3 regions of the Pseudomonas sp. C321 genome follow, and region 3 is predicted to be linked to each of the others. Evidence: predicted binding sites of a transcription regulator. Region 3 holds the regulator's gene; each other region holds the start of a gene.

Region 1 (5,733 bases), on a different contig from region 3:
ATTAGCGGGTTAAAATGCGATAGTTCGTCCTACTGACAGGACAATAGGCGCGCCATGCAAGATCTCAATGACCTCTACTATTTCGCCAAGGTGGTGGAAGCCGGTGGCTTCGCGGCCGCAGGGCGCTTGCTGGGCATTCCGAAATCAAGGCTGTCCCGGCGCATTGCCGAGCTGGAAGAACGCCTTGGCGCACGCTTATTGCAACGCACCACCCGCCAGTTGACCCTGACCGCCGTCGGCGAACGCTACCTGGTGCACTGCCAGGCGATGCTGCAGGAAGCGGAAATGGCCGACGAAGCCGTCGCCAGCATGTCCAGTGAGCCTCGGGGCCGCCTGCGGGTGAGTTGCCCGGTAGGCCTGGCCCACGAAATCCTGCCCACGGTCGTCGCCGAATTCCTCGCGACGTATCCGCTGGTGCAGCTGGAAATGATGCTGATCAATCGCCGCGTCGACCTGGTGGCCGAAGGTATCGACGTCGCCCTGCGCGTGCGGGACTTGGGGGATGAAGACCCGTTGCTGGTAACCCGCCGTCTGCGCCAGGCACAGACCGCGATGGTCGCCAGCCCCGACTTTGTGCGCAACCGCCAGATCAATACCCTGGAAGACCTCAAGCAACTGCCGGTGCTCGGCGCACTGGAAGCCGACCGCATGGTCCACCTGCGCATGCTCGATCCCGACGGCAACAGTTGCGATTTGGTGATGGAAGCGCGGCTAGGCATCGATGACTTTGTCGTACGCAAGGCCAGCACCCTCGCCGGCCTGGGTTTTACCGTGCTACCCATGATGTATTGCGAGCAGGAATTGGAAAGCGGCCAGCTTGTGCAACTGTTGCCGCAATGGTCACTGCCCGGCGGCTGGCTGCAAGCTGTTTACCCGCATCGGCGCGGTGTGTCACCGGCGGTACGCGCCTGGATCGACTATTTGGATCATGCCTTCAAAGGTTGTGGAGAGCGACAGCTATGAGCGCGAAGAAAATGACTGAAGAAGATGTCGCACGCTTTTGCCTGGGTTTGCCCGGTGCCCGAGAGGATTACAAGTGGGGCGGCGTGCGGGTGTTTTCGATTGCCGGAAACAAGATGTTTGCGTTGCAGAACCTGCGGGGCGAGTCCCTCGCGTTCAAGGTCGACAAGGAGCTATTTCTCGGCCATGTGGACCGCCCAGGGATTCACCCGGCGCCTTACCTGGCTCGGGCGCAATGGATCATCATGGAAGCGCCCTACCCGTTGGGCGGCGAGGAGCTGCGTGGCTTGTTGCAACGCTCGCACCAACTGGTGGTCAGCAAGCTGCCCAAGCGCACGCAGGTCGGGCTTTTACTAGAACACTGACCGCAGCATGCCACCCAGGAACAGTTGATCGATCCAGAACACTTGGTGCAGCAAGACGATCAACCAGAACACCACCTGATAAGACACCTTGCGCGTCTTGTGACGAAACACCTGCTGGGCAATCAGCGCACCCGGCCAACCGCCAGCCAGTTCCAGGGTATGGAGGATTTTTTCCGGGGTACGCCAGCTGTCGCTGCGGGCCTTGCGTTTGTCGCTCCAGTACAGGAAAAACGTGACCACGCTGACCGCGCCATAGGCCACCAGCGGGATCAGCGAAACACCGCGATACCCAAGCGATGCCGAGCCAAACAGCGGCACGGCACACAACAGCACAAACACCAGGGCCTTGAAGCGTGGATGCTGGATGTTCATGCTATTCACGCCTTGGCTGCAGCCCAATCAATCCAGCCGAACTGCCAGGTAGCCAGGATCAGCAGGCCGAAGGCAATGCGATACCAGGCAAACGCCGCGTAGCTGTGGCTGGCGATGAACTTGAGCAAACCCTTGACCGCGATCATCGCGAAGATGAACGAGGTGACAAAACCAATGGCGAACACCGGCAGGTCATCCGGCTGGAACAGGTCACGGTACTTGTAGCCCGAGTACACCGCCGCGCCAACCATGGTCGGCATTGCCAGGAAGAACGAGAACTCGGTGGCGGTCTTGCGTGACAGGCCAAACAGCAGGCCGCCAATGATGGTCGAGCCGGAACGTGAAGTTCCCGGAATCATCGCCAGGCACTGGGCAAGACCGACTTTCAAAGCGTCTTTCCAGGTGATGTCGTCGACACTTTCGGCGTGGATTTCATGCTGCCGGCGTTCAGCCCACAACATGATGATGCCGCCCACCACCAGCGCGGTGGCCACGGTGATCGGATTGAACAGATACTCGTGGATCATATCGGCAAAAATCACCCCCAATACCACTGCCGGCATAAAGGCGATCAACAGGTTGATGGTAAAACGCTGGGCATTGCGCTGGGTCGGCAAACCGATGACCACATCGAGGATCTTGCGTCGGAACTCCCAGACCACCGCGAGTATGGCGCCGAGCTGGATGATGATGTTGAACGCCATGGCCCGTTCGCCACCGAAGTTGAGCAAGTCGGCGACGATGATCTGGTGACCAGTACTGGAGATCGGCAAAAACTCCGTCAGCCCTTCGACAACTCCAAGTATCAATGCCTGTACGGCAGTCCAAAGATCCATTATTCCCCCATAAGGTCATGCGACCGCATGCCTCGTTGATATTTTCTAGACGTTCACTAACGATGAGCACGCTAAAATCGCAGCGCGCAGGATCAAGGCCGAACTGCAAAAATTCTGTGAAAAATCAGCAGGACTCAGGTTTTTTGATTCCGGGCCGAAAGCCTATCAGACAAGCCCGAATTTCGCTTCGCGTTATCGCTTGGGCAGTCGATTACTGCGCCAACAATTATAAGAGCACGGAGTGACATGACTATGAACAGCTTGCGCAATATGTCGATCAGCCGGCGCCTCTGGCTGATCCTGATAGTCGCCGTGTTAATGCTGCTGACCCTAGGCTTGCTGATGCTCAAGCAGATCCATGACGATCTGTATCAGGCCAAGAGCCAACAGACCCAGCATGTGGTGGAAACCGCCAACGGGATACTGACGTATTACCACACCCTCGAAACCGCCGGCGTCTTGACCCGAGACGCGGCGCAAAAACAAGCCTTGAGCGTGGTACGTGGCCTGCGTTACGACCATGACGACTATTTCTGGATCAACGACCTGTCGCCAATGATGGTGATGCACCCAGCCAACCCGAAGCTGGATGGCCAGAACCTATCGGCTATTCGTGATCCGGACGGCTTTGCCGTGTTCAACGAGTTTGTCAGCCTGGCCAAGGCCAAGGGCGCCGGCATGGTCAACTACCGCTGGCCAAAACCCGGCGCGGCTGACCCAGTGGCAAAAACCTCCTATATCCAGTTGTTCCAGCCGTGGGGCTGGATCATCGGTTCAGGCGTCTACGTGGATGACGTGCAAGCCCAGTTTCAGGGCCAGGTGTGGAAGACCTCGATCATCGGCCTGGGCATTGCCCTGATCATGGCCCTGCTGGTGTCGCTGATCGCCCGCAGCATCGTGAGGCCGCTCCAGGAAGCAGTGAACGCCATGGCCAATATCGCCAGCGGCGAAAGCGACCTGACCCGCAGCCTGGACACCCACGGCCAGGACGAAGTCACCCAACTGTCCCGGCACTTCAATAGCTTCACCACCAAGCTACGCCAGGTGGTCAGCCAATTGCAGACCTGCGCCAACGCCCTGGGCCAGTCGTCCTCAGAGCTGGGCAGCAATGCCAGCGCCGCCCATGACCGCAGCCAGCAACAGTCCCAGCAAATGGAACTGGTGGCCACTGCCATCAATGAAGTGACCTATGGCGTGCAGGACGTGGCCAAGAATGCCGAGCATGCCGCCAGCGAAATGCGCGACGCCCAGGTCCAGGCCGAGCAAGGCCAAGTCAATATCGACGGCAGCCTGCAGCAGATTGATGCACTGTCCAACACCATCAGCCAGGCGGTCGAGGTGATCCGTACCCTGTCCTCGGAAAGCACCCAGATTGGCGGCGTACTGGAGGTGATCCGCTCCATCGCCGACCAGACCAACCTGCTGGCCCTCAACGCCGCCATCGAAGCGGCCCGCGCGGGTGAACAAGGCCGTGGTTTTGCCGTGGTCGCCGACGAAGTGCGCCTGCTGGCCCAGCGCACACAAAAATCCACAGCAGAAATCCAGAGCATGATCGAGCGCCTGCAAGGCCATTCCGAAGCGGCGGTCCAGGTGATCAGCGACAGCCACCAGGCATCACAACTGACCATCGAACAAGCCGGCCAGGCCGGTGCCAGCCTGACTGCCATCGGCCAGGCCCTGCGCAACCTCAATGGCCTGAACGCCTCGATTGCCAGCGCCACCCTGCAACAGGCCCATGTGGTGGAAGATATCAACCAGAACGTCACCCAAGCCGCTGGGCTTTCTCACAGTACGGCACTGGCGGCGCAGCAATCGAGTGTTGCCAGTACGCACTTGAAGGGCTTGAGCGAGGAGTTAAACGGGTTGCTGCGCCAGTTCAAGGTCTAGCGCCAGCCCCCTGTGGCGAGCGGGCTTGCCCGCTCGCCACAACAAGCCCCTTTGCCACAACAGGCCCGCTTTGCCGCAACGAGCACCTCTCTGCATACCTTTGCGCCAAGCCCACCTGTGGTTACAATCGCCCCCCTCTTCGAATATCCCAAGGAATCTTCATGTCCGGGCTTGAACTGTTTGCCGCCGCCCTGGGGGTGATCGCCGTCTGGTTGACAGTCAAGCAGAACCCCTGGTGCTGGCCCATCGGCCTGGTGATGGTATTGCTCTACACCTGGGTTTTTTTCGAGGTAAAGCTGTATTCGGACATGTTGCTGCAGGTGGTCTACGCCGGGCTGCAGCTCTACGGCTGGTGGCAATGGACACGGGCCGGCGAGGTTAAACAGGGTCGTCAGGTGACCAGCCTTGGCGCCCAATCGATCCTCCTGCACCTGACGATTGGCGCGGTAGGTAGCCTGTTGCTGGGCGCCGCCATGGCGCATTGGACCGATGCCGCACAACCCTGGCTGGACGCAGCCTTGACCGGTTTCAGCCTGGTGGCGCAAATATGGATGGCGCAGAAACGCGTGCAATGCTGGCCGTTGTGGATTGCCGTCGATGTGATTTTTGTCGGATTGTTTCTCTATAAGGGTCTGTACCTCACGGCGGCCCTTTACGCCTTGTTCACCATGATCGCCGTGCAGGGTTGGCGGGAATGGCGGGTTGATCCGGCGTTGCGCACATGAAAGTGGTGGTCATGGCAGGTCCCGAATCCAGCGGTAAAAGCTGGCTGGCCGAGCAGTTGCAGACGCATTTCGGCGGGGTGTTGGTGGGCGAATTTGTTCGGTATTTCATCGATCACTTTCAGCGCGATACTACCCTGGCGGATATTCCTGAAATCGCCCGCGGCCAACTGGCCTGGGAGGATACGGCCCGTGCTGAACAGCCTGAGTTATTGATCCTCGACACCCACCTGTTGACCAACAAACTGTGGAGCCAGACACTGTTCGGCGACTACCCTGAATGGCTCGACCGTGAGCTGCTGGCTCGCCATTACGACCTGCATTTGCTGCTGTCCCCGGAAGATGTCGGTTGGGCCGATGACGGGCAGCGCTGCCAACCGGAACTGGCAGATCGCCAGGCTTTCTTCCAGGCCAGCCAGCGGTGGCTGGAACTGCATCAACAGCCATTTGCGGTGATTCGCGGCGATTGGGAGGAGCGTCGCAACAAGGCTTTCGCGGCAGTGGCGCAACTGCTTCGAGCGTGAAGGCCCCTTGTATGATCACTCCCATGCAGAGCATAGGAACGATCACCGGGTCGGTACGCTCTATCGC
Region 2 (5,733 bases), on a different contig from region 3:
GCGGCCTATGCCCAGGGGATTGGCGCGGTGTGGCGCACCGGTGAGCTGTCCTACTCGGCCCACGTGGCTAAAGGTTTGGGATTGGGCGAAGGCGAGGAAGTCATCGGCTTCCTCTACCTGGGCACCCCGCAAAACCCGCCGCGCACGGCGCCAAAAGAAGACCTTGCGCTGTTTGTCAGCGCCTGGACCGGGGCTTAAACCCGAAACTGGTCCATCAGCTTCATCTGCTGATTGGCCAGGGCATTGAGTTGGCTGCTGATGGCCGCCGACTCCGTGGCCTGGCCGGTGAGGGTTTCGGTCACGGTGCGGATCGCCGAGACGTTGCGATTGACCTCTTCGGCCACGGCGCTCTGCTGCTCGGCGGCGCTGGCGATTTGCAGGTTCATGTCGCTGATCACCGTCACGGCATCGCTGATCTTGCCCAGGGCCTGCACCGCTTGATGGATCTGCCCGGCGTTGTTCTGCGCCTGGCTCTGGCTCGAATGCATGGTTGCTACCACGCCACGGGTGCCACTCTGGATGCGCTCGATCACCAGGCGAATTTCCTCCACTGAGTCCTGGGTGCGCTTGGCCAGGTTGCGTACTTCATCGGCCACCACCGCAAAGCCACGACCGCTTTCCCCGGCTCGCGCCGCTTCAATCGCCGCGTTCAAGGCCAGCAGGTTGGTCTGTTCGGCGATGCTGCGGATCACTTCCAGCACTGAACCTATTTGCTCACTGTTGACCGCCAGGGCTTCGACTTCGGTTACGGCCTTGCTGACTTCCTCGGCCAGGGTGGTGATGTCGCGGGTGCTGCGCTCGATGATCTGCATGCCTTCGCGCGCCGACTGATCGGCACCGCGTGCGGCATTAGCAGCACTGGATGCGCTGTTGGCAACCTCGTGGGCGGTGGCGCTCATCTCGTTGGACGCGGTGGCCACCTGGTCGATCTCGCGGAACTGCACCTGCATGCCTTCGCTGGTCTGGCGGGCAATTTCCGAAGATTGGTCGGCGGTGCCGCGGGCTTCGGTGATGCTCTGCTTGATCTGGGCGATGGTCGGTTGCAGCTTGTCGAGGAAACGGTTGAACCAGCCGACCAGTTCCCCCAGTTCATCTTTCTTGGCATAAGCCAGGCGCTGGGTGAGGTCGCCGTCACCGCTGGCAATTTCCTTAAGCATGACCGCGACGCTGTTGATCGGCCGCGTTACGCCGGTGGCGGTCAGCCAGATCAGCAACAAGCCGAGCAGGCCAGCAGCAGCGCCTACCAGCAAGGCTTTGAGGGTACCGCTGGCCTGGGCCTCGTCGAGTACCGCTTGCAGTTTTACCGAGTCGGCCAGCAATACCTGCTTGGGCAGATCGATGAGCACGCCCCAGGATCTGGCGTCGGCGATGGGTTTGACTGGGTAAACCGAGCGGATCAATTCGCCTTGTTCAAGGATCTTGCGGTTGTCATTGGCCAGCAGTTGCACAATGTCCTTGCCCTCGGTACCGAGGATGTCGCCGATATTCTTGCCGACCTTATCCGCCTGGCCACTGTAGCCGGCCAACAGGCCGTTGCCGGAAACAATTTGCATGTGCCCGGCACCGTCGAACAGCTCGCGTTGCGATGAGTCGGCTGCGGCTTGCAGGGCGTTGAGGGCGATGTCGATACCGATCACGCCGATCACCTTGCCGTCCACCAGCAGAGGCAGGGAGATGGTGGTCATCAGCATCGACTTGCCGGCCACGGTGTCTTCATACGGGTCCAACAGGCAAATGCGCTTGTTGTCCCGTGGGCAGGTGTACCAGATGTTGTAGGGCGTGCCGCTGAGGTTGAGGGTGGTCTTGGTCAGGTCTTCCTCGACCATTAGCGTGTTTTCACCTTCACCGCCGGCGCGGCTCCAGTAGCTGGAGAAACGCCCGGCTTCGTTGGAGGCACGGACGGCGTCATTGATGAATTCGTTGTCCTTGCCATCCAGGGCATTGGGTTCGAAGGACAGCCAGATACCCAGCACTTTGGTGTTGCGTTCGAAGGCGGTCTTTAGGCTCTGGTTGAGTTCTTCACGCAGGGTCGAAGGCTCCAGGGAGCGCTTGACTGCCATGTTGCGCAAATCCTTGACCTGATCGGCGAGAGCGGTGACCACCAGCAGGTTTTCGCCAAAGGTTTTTTGCACTTGCGCCGCTTGTTCGGCGGCCTTGGCCTGCAGGAGATTTTCCACGCTTGCGGTGAGCATTCGCGAACTGGACGCACTGATCAGCTTGTCGTTCTGGTTGGTCTCGTAGAGGTTGATGCTGACAATCAACGCGATCACGCCCAACAGGCAGAGACCAGACAACAGCACGATTTTCAAGCGGATGGAGAGCGTGTCGAACATAGGATTACTCGCGTATGGACTTATTAGAATGCAAGCAGAGTCTGTGGCTGACTCAAGGTGCCAAGTCCATTCGGCGCTATGCCCGGAACATCGGCGGGGGCGGGTAATTCATGAGGGGGAGGCGATGAGTGGTAGGGGATTTGTCAGGAGGTTTGCAACAGGCGTTCCGGCCGCGACCAGACCCACAGATTGCCCAGGCTCATCCCGGCAATCGCCAGGTAGATCGGCCAGCCGTGGTCGAGCATCACCAGCATCAAGCCTGCGCACAGCAGCATGCTTACGGTGGCGCTGACCTTGGCCCGACGGGCTATGATTTTGCCGTTGCGCCAGTTGAACAGAATCGGCCCGAACAATCGGTGGTTTTCCAGCCAGGCGCTCAGGCGCGGCGAGCTTTTGGTGGCGGCCCAGGCGGCCAGCAGGATGAATTCGGTGGTGGGCAGCCCCGGCACGACGATGGCGATCAGGCCTATCCCCAGGCTGACGTAGGCCAGCAGGCCGAATAGCACACGGGCGACTTTTGAGGAGGATTGGGTTTTGCCGGTCATTTGGGTGGGGTTTTTCATGTAGGAGCGAGCTTGCTCGCGATGGACGTTAACGATGATGCGGGCGTTCTGAATGCACGCGGCGCTTTCGGGTTCATCGTTGGAGCGCCGCCGGGAGCAAGCTCGCTCCTACAAGGGAATCAGACTAATTCTGCGGTGGTAGCGTATGCCTGCTCCAGCAGCACGGTGAAGCGCACAAACGCGTCAACCGCGCCTTTTTCCACGTCGGCTTCCTCTTCGGGGGTGAACTCCAGTGCGTCGAGAGTGCGGGTGAAGCGCTTCCAGCCTTCGGCACGACCACCGGCCGGTTCGCCCAAGTGACGGGCACCGAAGGTTTCGCTCAGGCCCAGGCCGACGGCACGCTTGATCAGGAACGCCGCGCCCAGCTTGGAGCCTTCGGAGACGAACAGCCAACCCAGGGCTTGTGCCTTGCTCGGGTTTTTCACAGCGCCAGCCAACGGGGCCGGGACTTCGGTTTCCAGGTCGGCCAGGTCCAGCTTGGCGGCGTCGGCGCGGCAGCGTTCGGCCAGGTCCGGGACGATTTTGATCAACTCTGCGTCGTTATACAGCGCCACCAGTTCCGACTGGAACAGATACTGCGCGACCACGAAACGGGCGAAGTTGGCCTGGGTTTCAAATGGCGCATGGGCCTTGACCAAGGCGTCGAGCTTGGTATGCGGCGAGTGGGTGATCTGGTTCAGACGTTGGGAGCGCAGACTTGGGCGTTCGGTGGTAGGGGAAGCGGTCATGGGGTGTCCTTGAGGGGAGAAAGCGCCTTGCTGCGCAATAGAAAATGCCAGGCTGCTATGAACTAGACGAACAAGAAGACGCGTTACAGTAAAAAATCCTCACCCTGGCAGTGATAAAACTGCAGGGGTGAGGCGCCACGTATCAGATATCCCAGATCAAGTTGATCGCAAAGTGGCGGCCTGGTTGAGTCAGGCGGTCCAGGCTGGCAGGGGAGGTTACGCCGGCTTCGCCGACGCTGTCGTAGCTGCGCACGTCATCCCAGTTCCAGTATTTCTTGTCGGTCAGGTTGTACAGGCCGCCGTTGATGGTCACCTCGTCGGTGACTTTGTAGAAACCAGTCAGGTCCACGATGCCGAAGCCTGGGGTCTTGAACGGGCCGTTGGCCTTGTTGCCGTCGGGGGAGAAGAAGGTTTGGCTGTCGACACGATCCTGCTTTTTCACCAGGGTCCAACTGACCAGCGCACCGTAGGTGTCCTGGTCGTAACCCAGGCCAAACACGCCCTTGAGCGGGTTGACGCTGTTGAGCGGCTCGCCGGTGTCGTTGTTGCGACCGTGGGCGTAGGCAATCGAACCCTTGGTGTACAAGCCTTGCGGCGCGCCAAACGCATCGAGATTCAGGCGGCCTTTGACTTCCACGCCCTTGATGGTGGCGTGCTTGATGTTGTTGGCCTGGAACGCTTCGATCGTTCTGCCTGCAACAGAGGCGTCTTCGTTGATGAAGTCGCGGTACTTGTTGTAGAACACTGCCACGTCGAAACTCCCGGACTCAAAGTTGCCGCGAATCCCGGTCTCATAGCTTTTGCTGGTTTCGGGGTTGAGGTCCGAGTTGGGCTCGACGATGTAATTTTCAGCAAGGTTTTCAAAACGGCCGTACAAGGCCTTGGCCGACGGAGTGCGAAAACCTTCGGCGTACTGGCCGAACCAGGTGTATTGCTCGGTCAGGGCATAGGTCAGGCCGAACTTGGGCGAGACACGATGCCAGGTTTTTGCCTTGTCGCTGTGGTCGTAGATCCTTTGCGGGTCGACGGTGTTGAGGAACTCCTCGGTCAGCTTGGGCTTGAGTTGTACATAGTCGTAGCGCACGCCAGGCAGGAAGGTCCAGTCGTTCCAACTGATCTGGTTCTGGGCGAACAGGCTGTAGCTGTTGATGGTTGGGTCGGGGAAATCGCTGGCCTTGACCACACTGTCGGAGGGCATCGGGCTCGGTGCACCGATGGCCGTGCAGCCACCGCCGACCGCCAGGCAGCTAGCTTCGCCGGCCCGCGAGCCGGTAACTTTTTGCTGCTTGAGTGTAGTGCCGTAGGTCAGCAGGTGGTCGGTTTCGCCGATGTTGAAAGCCTTGTCCAACTGAGCGTCGAACACCCACTGTTTTTCTTCGTAGAGCGTCTCGCGAGTGCGCAACACGCGGCGGGACGTCTGGTAGATTTCTGCGGTGGTTTGGTCGGTCTTGGCGATCTGGTAGTTCAGGCTCCACTTCACGTGATCAACCAACAGGCTGTCGAGGGCAAAGCTGTTTTCCAGACCGAAACGCTCACGGGTGATGGTGTCGTTGCCTGAGCGGGCGCGGTAGTAGTTGGTTGGGCGTCCCGTGTTGAATGGTCCGCCCACCACACTTTTCTGATTGATGTCTCGATCGTCCTTGTACTTCTCGTAAGTCAGCCCCAAGCGGGAATCTTCAGCATAGTTCCAGCCCAGTTTGGCCAGCACGTTGGTGGTGCGGGCGTCTTCCGGATTGGCGCCGGTGCGCTCCAGGCCAGTGGCATTGTTGCCATCGTAGGATTCGGTTTCGTGGCCGTTGCGCTGGCTCAAATGCAGCAAACCGTCGAAGTCCTGGACGCGGCCGGCAATGGTGCCGGAAGTCAGCCAGCTTTCGTCGGCAGAGCTGTAGCCGGTTTTCAGGCGGGCGCCGAAATCCTGGCCGGGCTTGATGATGTCGTCGGGGTCGAGGGTGAAATAGCTCACCGCGCCGCCGATGGCGTTGCTGCCGTACAGCACCGATGCCGGGCCGCGAAGGATTTCCACGCGCTTGACGATTTCCGGGTCGACGTAGTTGCGGCGGGTTTTGGCGTACGGGCCGTTGAAGAAGTTGTCCGGGACTTCAACGCCGT
Region 3 (5,733 bases):
CGAACAGGTGCCCGTTCGGGACATTCGCAGCATTGCCGAAGCCGTCGCCAACAATGCCGCCAAGAGTCAAGATACTGCCGCACTGGTTGCCGCGGTGCGCGTCGGATTGTCCCGCGCCATCGTCCAAAGCATTGTAGGGCTTGACTCCGAGCTACCTGTGATCACCTTGGAACCAAGGTTGGAACAAATATTGCTCAATAGTATTCAGAAGGCAGGGCAAGGCCAGGAAGAGGGCGTTCTGCTGGAGCCAAGCATGGCTGAAAAGCTGCAGCGTTCGTTGATCGACGCCGCACAGCGCCAGGAAATGCAGGGCCAGCCGGTGATTCTGCTGGTGGCAGGCCCCGTTCGGGCGATGTTGTCGCGGTTTGGACGCCTGGCAGTACCGAATTTGCACGTTTTGGCTTATCAGGAAATTCCTGACAATAAGCAAGTGACTATCGTCGCGACAGTAGGCCCCAACGGCTGAGGTAGTGGGTTATGCAAGTGAAGCGTTTTTTCGCCGCCGATATGCGTCAGGCCATGAAACTGGTTCGTGATGAGCTGGGCGCCGACGCCGCGATTATCGGTAACCGTCGCATTGCCGGCGGTGTCGAGCTGACGGCTGCCCTGGATTACCAACCCTCGGCGCTGGCGCCGCGCGTACCGAACATGGAACTGGAAGACGAGCTGCGCAAGACTGCCTCGCGCATTGTCTCGGCCCAGGCCGAATTGAGCATGCGCGGCGACAGCGACGCCACCACCAATCGCCAGTTGTTCGCCGGCCTGCCGCTGACTGCCTCCGAGCCGCTGGTGGAGCCGACCTTTGTCGAGCCACCACGTCCTGCGGCGCCCGCACAGGCCGCCCCGGTCGATCAGCGTGTGTTCGACTCGATGCGTTTTGAACTCAACGGCCTGCGTGAGCTGCTGGAAGTGCAGCTTGGCTCGTTGGCGTGGAACCAATTGCAGGGCAGCAAACCGCAACAGGCCAACCTCTGGCGCCGCCTGCAACGCATCGGCCTGTCCGGCCCGTTGTCCCGCGATCTGTTGGCGCTGACCACCGAAATTGAAGAGCCTCGCCAGGCTTGGCGCATGTTGCTGGCCCATCTGGCGCGGATGATTGCTACCCCGGAAATCGAACCCCTGGAAGAGGGTGGCGTGATTGCCATGGTCGGCCCTGCCGGCATGGGCAAGACCACCACCCTGGCCAAGCTGGCAGCCCGATACGTGCTCAAGTACGGCGCGCAGAACATCGCGCTGGTGAGCATGGACAGCTACCGCATTGGCGCCCAGGAACAGCTCAAGACCCTGGGCCGCATCCTCAACGTGCCGGTGACCCATGTCGATCCAGGCCAGTCGCTGGCCAACGCCCTCGATCCGCTGCTGCGCAAACGTGTGGTGTTGATCGACACCGCTGGCCTGCAAGCCAGCGATCCGGCCCTGCGCATGCAGCTGGAAAGCCTGGCTGGGCGCGGGATCAAGTCAAAAAATTATCTGGTGCTTGCAACAACCAGCCAAAAACAGGTTCTCACCGCTGCGTATCACAGTTACAAGCGTTGTGGGCTGGCGGGCTGCATCCTGACTAAACTCGACGAAACGGCGAGTCTGGGCGAGGTGCTGAGTTTGGCAATTAGTCATGAATTACCGGTCGCCTACCTGACCGACGGGCCGCGGATTCCGGATGATTTACATCTGCCGCGCCGTCATCAGTTGGTCAGCCGTGCTGTCAGCGTGCAAATGCAGGAAGAACCCAGTGAGGAAGCGATGGCTGACATGTTCGCGGATCTCTACCACAGTCCGGCCAAACGGGTCGGCTGAGGGCAACATGGCCTTCAATTTTAAAACGACAGTGCAAAAAAGTACCTACATCGATGGTCTGCCAGTAGTTCGCGCGACCACCTCATGTAGCCTGCGTCTAAGCAAGACAAGGTAAAGAAATAAAATGGGCAGCATGCATCCCGTACAGGTGATCGCGGTGACCGGCGGCAAAGGTGGCGTCGGGAAAACTAACGTGTCAGTGAATTTGTCCCTGGCCCTGGCAGAGCTTGGCCGCCGCGTCATGCTGCTGGATGCCGACCTGGGACTGGCGAACGTTGACGTTCTGCTGGGACTGACGCCCAAACATACATTGGCCGATGTCATCGAAGGCCGCTGTGAGCTGCGCGACGTGCTGTTGCAGGGCCCCGGCGGGGTTCGCATCGTGCCGGCTGCCTCTGGCACCCAGAGTATGGTGCATCTGAGCCCGGCGCAGCATGCGGGCCTGATTCAGGCCTTCAGCGATATTGGCGACAACCTCGACGTGCTGGTGATCGACACCGCCGCCGGGATTGGTGAGTCCGTGGTCAGCTTTGTGCGCGCAGCGCAAGAAGTGTTGCTGGTGGTCTGCGACGAGCCCACCTCGATCACCGACGCCTACGCCCTGATCAAACTGCTTAACCGCGACTACGGCATGAACCGCTTTCGCGTGCTGGCCAATATGGCCCAAAGCCCGCAGGAAGGACGCAACCTGTTCGCCAAGTTGACCAAGGTCACGGATCGCTTCCTCGATGTCGCCTTACAATATGTTGGCGCAGTTCCCTATGACGAGTGTGTGCGCAAGGCTGTGCAAAAGCAGCGTGCAGTCTATGAAGCATTCCCTCGTTCGAAGTGCGCACTGGCGTTCAAGGCTATTGCTCAGAAGGTCGATACTTGGCCGTTGCCCGCCAATCCCCGGGGGCATCTGGAGTTTTTCGTCGAGCGATTGGTGCATCAGACGAGCGCAGGACCGGTGTTATGACAGCCAGCGGCTATAACCTTTACAAAAGTTCGGCTCGTGATAGCCAAGGCGAATTGATTGAGCGCTATGCGCCCTTGGTCAAGCGCATTGCCTACCACTTGCTGGCACGCTTGCCCGCCAGCGTCCAGGTCGAAGACCTGATCCAGGCAGGCATGATCGGCTTGCTCGAAGTGTCGACCAAATATGACGCGAGCAAGGGTGCGAGTTTCGAGACGTATGCGGGTATCCGTATCCGTGGCGCGATGCTCGACGAAGTGCGTAAAGGTGATTGGGCGCCGCGTTCGGTCCACCGCAATACCCGCATGGTAAGTGACGCAATTCGCTCAATTGAAGCAAAAACCGGTCGTGACGCTAAAGATCACGAAGTTGCGGCCGAACTCCAATTGAGTCTCGACGATTACTACGGGATTTTGAACGATACCTTGGGCAGTCGCTTGTTCAGTTTCGACGACCTGTTGCAGGACGGCGAACATGAAGGGCTGCATGAGGACGGCGCGAGTGCTCATCTTGAACCGTCGCGCGATCTGGAAGATGAACGCTTCCAGGGCGCACTGGCGGACGCGATTGCCAATTTGCCGGAGCGTGAGCGACTAGTGTTGGCGCTGTACTACGACGAAGAGCTGAACCTCAAGGAAATCGGTGAGGTCCTGGGGGTCAGCGAATCGCGGGTCAGCCAGTTACACAGCCAGTGCGCGGCCCGCTTGCGGGGGCGTTTGGGAGAGTGGCGAGCGCGCTGACAGGCAGTGTGGGGACACTGCGAACGACACCGTCCATGCTCTTGGTGTGGGCGGGTTAGCCCATGGTGTACCCCAGCAGTCCTTTTTGTGTAACGCCTGTTGATTGAAATGGCGCGCCAGGTGCTGGACGCGTTTAAGACTGCTTGGAGGTCGAATTGGACAAGAACATGAAAATCCTCATCGTTGATGACTTCTCAACGATGCGGCGGATCATAAAAAACCTGTTGCGTGACCTTGGGTTCACTAACACGGTCGAGGCGGATGACGGCATTACAGCGATTCCGATCCTCAACAGCGGGAGCATCGACTTTCTGGTAACCGACTGGAACATGCCGGGCATGACCGGTATCGATTTGCTGCGTCATGTGCGCGCTGATGAAAAACTGCGCAGCCTTCCCGTGCTGATGGTGACCGCCGAAGCCAAGCGTGAACAGATCATCGAAGCCGCCCAGGCCGGGGTCAACGGCTACGTGGTCAAGCCATTCACCGCATTGGCCTTGAAAGAGAAGATCGAAAAAATCTTCGAACGCATCAACCATTGATGTCGCCACGGGGGAGCTATGGAGCATAACGAATCATCGCAGGCCGATTTCGAATCGACCCTGAAAAAACATGCTCACCAGTTGGTCGAAAGCCTTGAAAAAGGCCGGTTCGGCGATGCGGTGCAGTTGATCCATGAGCTTAACCAGACCCGTGATCGCGGCCTGTATCAGGAAGTGGGCAAACTCACCCGTGAGTTGCACAGTGCAATCGTCAATTTTCAGATTGACCCGCACATGCCCCAGGCCGAAGAAATCTCGCAAATCACCGATGCCACCGAACGCCTGTCCTATGTGGTCAGGCTGACTGAGGCGGCGGCGAACCGCACCATGGATCTGGTGGAAAACGCCACGCCTCTGGTCAACGGCATGTCCAATGAAGCCAAGGCGCTGGGCACCGACTGGGGCCGTTTCATGCGCCGGGAAGTGGGCGCCGAAGAATTTCGTGAGCTGGCGCGTCGGGTCGAAGGGTTTCTGTCGCGCAGTGAGCAGGAAAACCGCACGGTTTCCAGCAACCTCAACGACATTCTGCTGGCCCAGGATTACCAGGACCTCACCGGCCAGGTGATCAAACGAGTGACCCAACTGGTCACTGAAGTGGAAAGCAATTTGCTCAAACTGGTGCTTATGGCCGGGCAGGTGGATCGTTTTGCCGGTATTGAACATGACCGCGAAGCGATCCTCTCGGAAAAAGATCCACAAAAACACCTCGCCAAGGGTGAAGGTCCGCAGATTCATGCCGATAAACGTGAAGACGTTATGTCAGGGCAAGATGACGTAGACGATTTGCTGTCCAGTCTTGGATTTTAGGAGCACACGTACATGAGCTTCGGCGCCGATGAAGAAATCCTTCAGGATTTTCTTGTAGAGGCCGGCGAAATTTTGGAGCAACTGTCCGAGCAACTGGTTGAGCTGGAAAGCCGACCGGATGATGCGAACCTGCTCAATGCAATTTTTCGCGGTTTTCACACTGTAAAAGGGGGCGCCGGCTTCCTCCAGCTCCATGAGCTGGTGGAGTGCTGTCACATCGCCGAGAACGTGTTCGACATCCTGCGCAAGGGTGAGCGGCACGTCGACTCGGAATTGATGGACGTGATTCTGGAAGCATTGGACGCGGTCAACGGCATGTTCAGTGAAGTGCGCGAACGTGCACCGATCACTGCCGCCACCCCGCAACTGCTGGCCGCTCTGGCGCGCCTGGCAGAACCGGCTGCCAATGCACCTGCACCTGCACCGGTGGCTGAACCTGTGGCCGAGCCTGAGGGTGATGTCACTGACAGCGAATTTGAACAACTGCTGGACTCGCTCAATGCCGTCAAGGCCCAGGCTGAGGCTCCGGTAGCCGCGACACCAACAATGGTGCCGACTACCGAAGACATTACCGACGACGAGTTCGAGTCGTTGCTCGACCAGTTGCATGGCAAGGGCCAGTTTGCCCCCGACGCCGTGGCGGCGACGCCCGCTCCAGTGAAAGCGGCTGCACCTGCCAGCAATGAAATCACCGACGACGAATTCGAAGCATTGCTGGATCAGTTGCATGGCAAGGGCTCGTTTGCCGCTGAAGCGCTGCCGGCAGTCGCTGCGGCTGCTGCGCCAGCCGCACCCGCTGCCGATGGCCTGATCTCTGATCACGAGTTCGAATCCCTGCTCGATGACCTGCATGGCAAGGGCAAGTTCTCCGACGTCGCACCTGCCGCTGCTGCCA

Evidence for each region. The regulator FliA, encoded in region 3, starts transcription of late flagellar genes. The targets are predictions, from matches to a motif close to CTAAAGTTTNNNNNNNNNNNGCCGNTAA.
Region 1: the regulator FliA is predicted to act here: its motif matches at 2,667-2,694, upstream of ACZRJ6_RS14925 (methyl-accepting chemotaxis protein).
Region 2: the regulator FliA is predicted to act here: its motif matches at 2,421-2,448, upstream of ACZRJ6_RS02620 (methyl-accepting chemotaxis protein).

The regions. Positions count from the first base shown of each region.
Region 1 is NZ_JBUZRB010000004.1:451,499-457,231, reverse strand. It holds gene ACZRJ6_RS14945 (LysR substrate-binding domain-containing protein) at 55-963, shown strand; gene ACZRJ6_RS14940 (MmcQ/YjbR family DNA-binding protein) at 975-1,325, shown strand; gene ACZRJ6_RS14935 (DUF1294 domain-containing protein) at 1,314-1,697, opposite strand; gene ACZRJ6_RS14930 (undecaprenyl-diphosphate phosphatase) at 1,703-2,533, opposite strand; gene ACZRJ6_RS14925 (methyl-accepting chemotaxis protein) at 2,786-4,420, shown strand; gene pnuC (nicotinamide riboside transporter PnuC) at 4,582-5,145, shown strand; gene ACZRJ6_RS14915 (AAA family ATPase) at 5,142-5,666, shown strand; gene pvdQ (bifunctional acylase PvdQ) at 5,727-5,733, opposite strand, start outside.
Region 2 is NZ_JBUZRB010000001.1:554,829-560,561, reverse strand. It holds gene ACZRJ6_RS02625 (nitroreductase family protein) at 1-198, shown strand, start outside; gene ACZRJ6_RS02620 (methyl-accepting chemotaxis protein) at 195-2,333, opposite strand; gene ACZRJ6_RS02615 (YbaN family protein) at 2,477-2,878, opposite strand; gene ACZRJ6_RS02610 (biliverdin-producing heme oxygenase) at 3,016-3,624, opposite strand; gene ACZRJ6_RS02605 (TonB-dependent receptor) at 3,767-5,733, opposite strand, start outside.
Region 3 is NZ_JBUZRB010000007.1:245,685-251,417, reverse strand. It holds gene flhA (flagellar biosynthesis protein FlhA) at 1-466, shown strand, start outside; gene flhF (flagellar biosynthesis protein FlhF) at 478-1,794, shown strand; gene fleN (flagellar synthesis regulator FleN) at 1,919-2,752, shown strand; gene fliA (RNA polymerase sigma factor FliA) at 2,749-3,489, shown strand; gene ACZRJ6_RS21235 (chemotaxis response regulator CheY) at 3,657-4,031, shown strand; gene ACZRJ6_RS21230 (protein phosphatase CheZ) at 4,050-4,838, shown strand; gene ACZRJ6_RS21225 (chemotaxis protein CheA) at 4,851-5,733, shown strand, end outside.